4 regions of the Streptomyces sp. NPDC002328 genome follow, and region 1 is predicted to be linked to each of the others. Evidence: riboswitches for the same ligand, from Rfam matches in the RefSeq annotation. Region 1 holds a riboswitch; each other region holds the start of a gene.
What was found. Region 1 has a riboswitch for cyclic di-AMP ahead of ACFYX4_RS10075 (transglycosylase family protein). Riboswitches for the same ligand answer to the same signal wherever they lie in the genome.

Region 1 (2,170 bases):
CCGTGGACAGACTGACGGTACACATTGTTCCTGGCCGGAACAAAGAGATTCGGTGAAACAAAAGACCCCGCCCCGGTGCGTACGGGGGAACACGCACCGGGGCGGGGAGCCCGTGGGGACGGGGGGTGACCCTCACGAGGCCCTCAGTGTGCGGGCCTCGGTTGTGAGGGCGCTGTGGCTTCGTTCGGAGCCGGGTGTCACTTCAGGTGAAGCTGCTGACCCGGGTAGATGAGGTTGGCGTCCTGGACGATGTCCTTGTTCAGCTCGAAGAGCTTCGCCCAGCCGCCGGCGACCTTCTGCTTCTCGGCGATGGAGCTGAGGGTGTCGCCCGCGACGACCTTGTACTCGCCGTCGCCCTTCTTGACCTTCTTGCCGGTCGGGGTGGTGACGGTCTTCTTGCTCTCGGCGGCCGGACGCTCGGCGGAGCGGGAGGCGCCCTGCTTCTCGGTGGAGCGCTTGCTCGTGTCCGAGGAACCGGAGTCGGAGCCGCTGCCCGAGGAGCCGGAGCCGCTGCCGGAGGAGCCGCCGGTGTAGGAGGCGTTGGACAGGCCCTTGCCGCAGACCGGCCAGGCGCCCTTGCCCTGGCCCGCGAGGACCTTCTCGGCGATCTGGATCTGCTGCGACTTGCTGGCCTTGTCGGCGGTGGAGGCGTACTGCGTGCCGCCGTACGCGGCCCAGGTCGACGCGGAGAACTGGACGCCGCCGTAGTAGCCGTTGCCGGTGTTGATGGACCAGTTGCCGCCGGACTCGCACTGGGCGACGGCGTCCCACTCGGAGGCGGTGGCGGCGGAGGCGTTGCCGGCCGCCATCAGCGGGGCGGCGACGGCGGCGGTGGTGACACCGGCCAGCGCGACGGCGCGGGTGGCCTTGGACGGACGACGGTGCTTGCCCTTGCCGGTAAACAGCATGGATCGATCCCCTCACCGACGCCTGCGAGGTGAGCTGTCGGGTTCGGGCCGGTTGAGTTGCCCGGCCACTCCTCCGTGGGAGGCGTGGCTTCACCCCGAGCCGGATCCAGCTGAACCGCTGGGCCCGGCGCTTACCTTGGGTCCCCCGCTCCTGCCTACGGCGCTTGACGCGACGACTGTTCCCGGACGGCCACTGGCAGGATTCGGCGTTGCGGCGGCCGGGGCTCGGGTTGCCGAGCGGTCATGACCGTACGCACGCGATCGACGGAATTTCAAAGACGATCAGGGCTTCTGAGACTCATCCCACACTTTCACCAAACCGGACATTCGGCGCGAAGTGTGACGTGAACTCCCCCCGTTTCAGGGGGTTTTCCACCGTCTTGGACCGTCCCGCCGGAGCGCTACTCGGCTCCGGTCGTCAGCGTCTGACCGGGCGTGATGTCGCTCGGGTCGGCGCCGATGACGTCCTTGTTCCCGTCGTAGAGCGCGCGCCATCCGCCGTCGACGCCAAGGGAGTCGGCGATGGACTCCAGGGAGTCGCCGTCCTGGACGACGTAGGTACCGGCCGCGCCGCTGAGGGAGTTCGCGGCGTGGCGTCCGGGAGAGGCCGCGCTGTCGCCGCCGGTCGCGCTCTCGTCGGCCGTGGAGCCGCGGTGGCGGCCGGAGCCGAGGGTGTCGGCGCCGAGCGTCTCGGCGTCGGCGGCGAGGGAACCGGTGTCGACGAGACTCCAAGAGCCCGCACCCTGAGCGGAATTGTCCGACTCGTCCAGTTTCGGGGACTCCGTGGGCGAGCTGCCGCCCGCCTGTGAGCCCGCCGCGCCGGCAGGGTCGTCCGGCTTCGCGGATCCGCCCTCTTCGGAGTCCGCGGCGGAGGAAGAGGATGAAGGCGACGAAGGCGTCGAGGAGGGGGAAGAGGAGGACGAATCACCCGAATCCGCCGAGGAGCCGGCGGACGGGTCGGTGGACGCGCTGCCGGAATCCCGCGAGGAGCCGGAGGAGTTCGAAGAACCGGAACCCCGGGACAGGTCGGACAAGCCGGACGAAATGGAGGAGTCGGACTGGTCGTCCGCGACGCCGGTGTCGACGGAACCCGAGGCCGCGTCCGCGGTGAGACCGGACGTCAGGCCGCAGGTGCCCCAGGCGCCGACGCCCTGGTCGGCGAGGACCTTCTGGGCCACGGCGATCTGCTGGTTGCGGCTGGCCAGGTCGGGGCGCGAGGCGTAGTCGGCACCGCCGTACTTGTCCCAGTCGTCCTGACTGAG
Region 2 (2,170 bases), on a different contig from region 1:
ACCGAGTTCCCCCACCGCGTGTTCGCGCTGGACACCCCGCGCCGCACCTCTGCCTCGTCCATCACGTCGTCGTGGTACAGCGTGGCCAGGTGGGTCAGCTCCACCACCACGGCCGACGGCACGATGCCCGGCGCGTGCCGGTCGCCGAACTGCGCCGCCAGCATCACGAGCAGCGGCCGGAACCGCTTCCCGCCCGCCCGGACCAGATGCTGCGCGGCACCGGTGATGAAGGGAACCTCACTCTTGGTGGCCTCGAGCAAGCCTTCCTCGACAGCCGCCAATCCGGCCTGGACATCGGCTTCCAGAGCCTGGTCCCGCACGCTCAGCCCAAACGGCCCGACGACGGTCACGAGGGGTCTCCTGTCTGCTGGTGTCTAGTGGCGTTACACGGTTTGTCGATACGTCGCTGCCATCACTCAAGTCAGCGTATCCGGTCACGTTTCGATCACCGATAAGCCCCCACGTCACCCGGCCCCCACGTCGCTCGACCGGGAGGTGCCGCGTTCGGCCCGGGAGGCACCGGATCACGACCGCCGACTTTCCGATCATCCGATCCGATGATCCGGTCGGACACCTGTCCACCCCCATCGACTCACCCGGAAGCGCCGATACATGCCCGGAGGTGTGCCGTATCTCACGAAGCCTTCGATAAACGGCATCAAATCAGACATTCCCTCCATTTGAATTCCTGGATTCCGCCCCCACCCCTTTAAAAGCGACTTCACGCCCATTGCCCGATTTACCCACTCTTGTCATCACGGGTGAGTTGGCTCACTTCGTCACGGAACCACCGACCCCGTACCGACCCCCGGATCCCTCAGCCCGGCACCCGAGTTGACACTTGCCGAAAGCAAAGGATCAAGCATCCCAAAAACACCAGACCAAGGTCAATAGGGGTGTTCCCCGAATCCGGTACTTGTTCCGGACATGTGCTCTCGCATACGTTCCCGGCCAGTCGGGCAGACGCCTCATCCTGCCGCCGCCCGACGTCATCCATCGACGAACATCTCGCACGGCAGGAGCGGGGGACCCAGAAAGACCGCCGGACCGTACGTCACGCACGTATCGGCACGGCTAGGGGTGAAGTCGTGCCGCCGTATCCGTACGGCGGCCGACCGGGCACCTCCCCGCCCGAACCCGACAGCTCACCTCGCAGGCGCCGGAGAGGAACTTCCCCATGCCCGCTGCCGCTCAGCCCCGCCGCCGCTTCGCCCGCGCCATCGCCGTCGCCTGCACCGGCGCCGCCGTGCTCGCCCTCCCCTTCGTCGGAGCGACCACCGCCTCCGCGACCACCGCCTCCACGGCCGCCGCTCCCCCGGCGACCACGCTGGCCGGCTACCCCAACAACCTCGACGGGTGGATCCGCCAGTCGCTCGCGATCATGGCCGAGAAGGGCATCCCGGGCACCTACAACGGCATCTACCGCAACATCATCCGTGAGTCGTCGGGCAACCCGAACGCCATCAACCTGTGGGACTCCAACGCGGTCAAGGGCACCCCGTCCAAGGGCCTGCTCCAGGTCATCGACCCGACCTTCGCCGCGTACCACGTCGCCGGCACCGCGTACGACCCGTACGACCCGGTCGCCAACATCACCGCCGCCTGCAACTACGCGGCCGACCGCTACGGCTCGATCGACAACGTCTTCGGCGCGTACTGATCACTTCTTCGACCAGGCCGGTCAGGTCGATCAGGGAAAGAGACGTTCGAGGACGACGGCCACGCCGTCGTCCTCGTTCGACGTCGTCACCTCGTCGGCCACCGCCTTGAGCTCGGGATGGGCGTCGGCCATCGCCACACCGCGCGCCGCCCAGTCGAACATCGGGATGTCGTTGGGCATGTCGCCGAAGGCGAGCGTGTCCTCGGGCCGCAGCCCGAGGTGCTCGGCGGCCAGGGCCAGGCCCGTCGCCTTGGTGACGCCGGACGGCTGGAGCTCCACCGTGCCCGGCCCCGACATGGTGACCGTGGCGAGCGAGCCGACCACCGAGCGGGCTGTCGACGCCAACTCGTCGTCGGTCAGGGTGGGATGGCGCAGCAGCACCTTGCTGATCGGCTCGCACCACAGGTCCTCGCGCGAGCCGACGCGCAGGGCGGGCAGGGTCGGGTGCGGCATCAGGTAGCCCGGTTCGATGAGCGTCAGCCCGTCGACCCCGTCCTGGTCGACGGCCGC
Region 3 (2,170 bases), on a different contig from region 1:
GCCTCGCCGTGCCTGCCCCGGGCCCACCGCGCCCAGGCCGGCCCGCACTGTCCGCCCAGGACGCAGACGGCCCGCATCCGAGTCGGCGCCCGCCCCAGGCCGGGTCGCCGCTCGCCGATTTCTTCTCCCGCCCGGGACGCAGTCGCCGCTCGACCGAAGCCGAGTCCACGCCGTCCCGAAAGGGACCACAGCCCACCGGGCCCAAGCCCCCCTCGCCCGAACGGGTCACCCCACCGACACGAAGCCGCCCTCGCCCGAAGGGGTCACCGCCCGCCCGGGATCGGGGCACCGTAGCCCGAACGGGTCACTCCCGCCGGGATCGAGTCACCCTCGCTGGACGGGAAACTGCCCCTCCTGGACGTCCACCGCCCGTCCAGGATCGAGGCACCGTAGCCCGAACGGGTCACCCCCGCCGGGATCGAGGCGTCCGCGCCCAGACGGGACACCACCCTTCCGGGACAGTCACCACCCGCCCAGGATCGAGTGCCTCTCGCCCGGACGGACACCGCCCGCCCGGATTCGACGCACCGTCGCCCGGACGGGGCACCCCGCAGGGATGGAGTCATCCTCGCTCGGGCGGGTCACCGCCCGCCCGCGATCGAGGCACCGTCGCCCGGGCGGGGTGTCGGCGACCGGATCGAGTCGCCTCGCTCGGTCGGGTTACCCCGGCCCGGATCGAGTCGTCCTCGCCCGGACGGGGCGCCGTCGCCCCGGTCCAGGCACCCTCGCCCGGAGCGGAGGGCACCCCCACGGAGGGGGTCCCGGGGCGGTGGGGCTGTCAGGGGCGGCCACCGTCCCGGGAGGTTACTTGACTCGGCCGTACCAGACGCTCTTGGTCCAGATCTTCTGGAGCCGGACCACGTCACCCGTCTTCGGCGAGTGCCAGATCTTGCCGCCGCCGGCGTAGATCCCGACGTGGTAGACGTTCGACCCCGAGTGGAAGAACACGAGGTCTCCGGCCTTGCGGCTGGCCGCGCCGATGTGGCGGGTCTTGTTGTACTGCTGAGCCGCGGTGCGGGGCAGTTTCTTGCCCGCCTTCTTGAACGAGTACATGGTCAGCCCGGAGCAGTCGAACCGGTTGGGTCCGGCGGCGCCGTACTTGTAAGGCGAGCCCTTCTTGGAGGCCGCGACCTGAAGTGCCTTCGTCGCCGGCGTGGCGGCAGCGGCGTCGGAGGCGACACCCGGGACCACGATCGAGCCGCCCACGGCGGCGATGGCGAACGCCGAGGCCGTACCGGCTCGGACCATGAGCGACGGGACACGATTGAGCGCAGTCATGCGCAACCCTTCGTCAGCCGCCTGTGAAGGATGACCTGTCGGATTCGGGCTGACAAAGTTGCCCGGCCGCTGCTGCGGCTTCACCCCAAGGGCTGCTCGACCCGGCGCGTCTCCCGTTCGGAGACGACCGTCCCGGCGACCCGTCGTGCTTGGGTCCTCCACTCCTGCCGATGCACTTCTGTCGACCTGTCATCCGAACGGCGGCAGGACTCGGCGTCCGCACGGATTGCCCCGCCGCTTGTGGCGGGGTCTTGTCGTCAGACAGGGATCTTGGCTCACCGATGTCCGAAAATCCCAATGGAATCGGGGATTTGTGGGGTTACTCACCACTCACCCGTTCGGGTGGACACCCTGATGTTCGATCAGATGTCAACGTGTCATAAGGCCCCCGACCAGCACTGGAACCCTCCATTCCACCCGTCGGGCACGCCCGCCGCGCAACCGCAAGGGCCCGGAAAAGGCAGTCACATCTCCTCCGAACAGCCGTACGCCGTTTGGTCCGTTTCGACTCCGGCCCGGACGGGACGCGCGCGCCGCCGATCGTCCGGGCCGAAAAGTCCATGCGTCAACTGTCGGAGAGCGGCGGCACGGCGACGCGCGCCGCCCTGCGCTCCCCGTCCAGGACGCGCAGCGCCCGCGCGAGCGTGGGCGCGTGCAGCTCGCTCTCGCCCCGCTGGTGCATCAGCGTCAGCGCGTCCCGCAGCGCCACCGCCCTGCCCACCAGCGCCTGCGCGGCGCGCAGCCCACGGTAGGTGTCGCCGTCACGGGCGGGGTTGATCCGGCCGAGCAGGTCGACCGCCTCCAGGTAACGGTCGATCAACTCGGCCTCGGCGCGGGTCAGCGCGGGCAGCGGCGGCAGCTCGGGCAGCACCGGCGGCTCACCTCCCGCCCG
Region 4 (2,170 bases), on a different contig from region 1:
GTTGGTAAATCCGGGAGATCTCAGGGGCCCGGGTCCCAGGGGCCCGGAGGTCTCTCAGGGGCTCAGACGTTGAGGCCCTTGTCGCGCAGCCAGGCGCCCGGGTCGATGCCCGCGCCGCCGCCCGTGTGGACCTCCAGGTGGAGGTGGGCGCCGGTGACGTTGCCGGTGGCGCCGACGCGGCCGATGACCTCGCCGGTGGTGACCTTCTGGCCGACGTTGACGCTGATGGAGGACTGGTGGGCGTACCAGATCTCGGTGCCGTCGTCGAGGGTGAGCACGGTCTTGTACCCGTACGACCCGTCCCAGCCGGCCGAGGTGATGGTGCCGCCGTGCACGGCCTTGATCAGGGTGCCGGTGGGGGCCGCGAAGTCGAGACCGGTGTGGTACCCGGAGGACCAGTAGGCGCCGGCCTGACCGAACGACGAGGTGATGGTGTACGAGGAGGTCGGCAGCGTGTACTGACCGGCGAGCTTGGCCAGGCGCTCGGCCTCGGCCTTCTTCGCGGCCTCCTCGGCCGCCTTCTTCTTCGCGGCCTCGGCCTTGGCCTCCGCCTCCTGCTTGGCCTTGGCGGCGGCGTCGGCCTCGGCCTTGGCGGCTGCCGCCGCGGCGGCGGCCTGGGCCTTGGCCTCGATCTGGGTCTGCTGCGACTCGGCCTGCGCCATGATCCGGCTGCGGAGCACCTCACCGGCGTCGGCGGCGCTCTCGGCGACGGTCTCCTGCGCGGCGACCGGGTCGGCGGCGACGCTGCCGAAGCTCGCGAGGGCCGGCGCGCTCTCCTTGGGGGTGTCCTCGTCCGAGATGAGGGAACCCACTGAGGGGAGGTCCGGCATGGAGATGGAGACCGGCGGCTTGCCGGTGTTGGCGCTGGCCATGCCCGCGCCGCCGACAGCGGCTATGACGCCGACGCCGAGAACGGTGGAGCTGCGGGCGAGTCCGCCGCGCTGCTTGGCGACACGGTGCCGACCGCGAACCGGGCGAACGGTCTCCGCGGTGGGATTCCATTCCTCCCAGGGGCCCTCGTCGGTGCGGTAGCTGCCGTACCCGAAGGTCTGGCTGGGCGCGGAGGGGGCTTCCGCGGCAGGGCGGTTGGACGCCACGCGGGCGCACTCCTTTCCTTCCGTCGCCTACCGGGTTAGCTGACGGGTTCGGAGCGGGAAGGTCTCCTACGCGCGTATACCGGCCGTTGTCACACGGCGGCTCGGCGCGATTCACCCCAAGTTGGTGGTTCCCCGGTTCCCTTGCGGGATTCGGCGCGTGCGCACGGAGCCGACTCTTGTGACGGCTGGGACGACCGCGCTGCGTTATCGAACGTTAATAGACTCGGGGGCATGTTTCCAAGCTGTTCCTCTTGATCAACAACATTTCTGGCCTGGACTTTCGCCCCATGACCGGTGAAAAACGGGCGAGTTGACCACACCTCCATCCCCTACGGGCCACCCCTGAGCCCACCACGGCAGGTGACGAAGCGTCAGATGTCATGCGCAGGGCACTCGCCCGATCACCCGACGTGACATTGATCAAGGATGCCGTACGGCGAGCAGCGCCATGTCGTCCGTCGTCCCGCCCCGGGTGTGCCGGCGTACGTCGTCGGCGAGGGCGGCGAGCAGCGCGGCGGGGTCGGGGTAGGCGCGGCCGGCGAGCCGCTCCTCGGGGTCGTAGAAGCGGCCGTCGGCGTCGCGGGCCTCGGAGAGGCCGTCGGTGTAGAGCAGCAGGGTGGACCCGCCGGGGTAGGCGGTCTGCTGCGCGCGGACGGGCCAGGCGCCCAGGTCGCCCATGCCGAGCGGCAGCGCGGCCTCCCGGGCGGGCAGCGCGCGGACGGCGCCGTCGGCGGCGATCAGCAGCGGCGGGGGGTGGCCGCGGTTGAGGAGGCGGACCACGCCGTCGCCGTGCGGAATCTCGGCGAGGACGGCCGTGGCGAACCCCTCCAGGGTCTCCAGGCTCTCCCGCCGGGCGCTCTCCCGGGTGAGCGCCCGCTCCAGGCGCTCCGCGACCGCCTCCAGGGTGACCTCCTGCTCGGCGGCCTCCCGGAAGGCCCCGATGACGACGGCGACGGCGGCGACGGCCCCCATCCCCTTGCCCCTTACATCCCCTACGACCAGCCGGATGCCGTGCGGGCTGTCCTGCACCGCGTACAGGTCGCCGCCGATGAAGGCGTCCGCCTGGGCCGCCT

Region 2: another riboswitch for cyclic di-AMP. It lies ahead of ACFYX4_RS08930 (transglycosylase SLT domain-containing protein); the one in region 1 lies ahead of ACFYX4_RS10075 (transglycosylase family protein).
Region 3: another riboswitch for cyclic di-AMP. It lies ahead of ACFYX4_RS23375 (C40 family peptidase); the one in region 1 lies ahead of ACFYX4_RS10075 (transglycosylase family protein).
Region 4: another riboswitch for cyclic di-AMP. It lies ahead of ACFYX4_RS26580 (M23 family metallopeptidase); the one in region 1 lies ahead of ACFYX4_RS10075 (transglycosylase family protein).

The regions. Positions count from the first base shown of each region.
Region 1 is NZ_JBIARQ010000003.1:85,147-87,316, forward strand. Features, by position in the region: gene ACFYX4_RS10075 (transglycosylase family protein) at 198-908, opposite strand; cyclic di-AMP (ydaO/yuaA leader) riboswitch at 913-1,081, opposite strand; gene ACFYX4_RS10080 (transglycosylase family protein) at 1,310-2,170, opposite strand, start outside.
Region 2 is NZ_JBIARQ010000002.1:554,066-556,235, forward strand. Features, by position in the region: gene ACFYX4_RS08925 (polyprenyl synthetase family protein) at 1-350, opposite strand, end outside; cyclic di-AMP (ydaO/yuaA leader) riboswitch at 988-1,174, shown strand; gene ACFYX4_RS08930 (transglycosylase SLT domain-containing protein) at 1,178-1,660, shown strand; gene ACFYX4_RS08935 (HAD family hydrolase) at 1,691-2,170, opposite strand, start outside.
Region 3 is NZ_JBIARQ010000009.1:151,637-153,806, forward strand. Features, by position in the region: gene ACFYX4_RS23375 (C40 family peptidase) at 805-1,278, opposite strand; cyclic di-AMP (ydaO/yuaA leader) riboswitch at 1,282-1,475, opposite strand; gene ACFYX4_RS23380 (hypothetical protein) at 1,844-2,149, opposite strand; gene ACFYX4_RS23385 (ATP-dependent Clp protease proteolytic subunit) at 2,157-2,170, opposite strand, start outside.
Region 4 is NZ_JBIARQ010000011.1:254,421-256,590, reverse strand. Features, by position in the region: gene ACFYX4_RS26580 (M23 family metallopeptidase) at 63-1,097, opposite strand; cyclic di-AMP (ydaO/yuaA leader) riboswitch at 1,105-1,263, opposite strand; gene ACFYX4_RS26575 (PP2C family protein-serine/threonine phosphatase) at 1,518-2,170, opposite strand, start outside.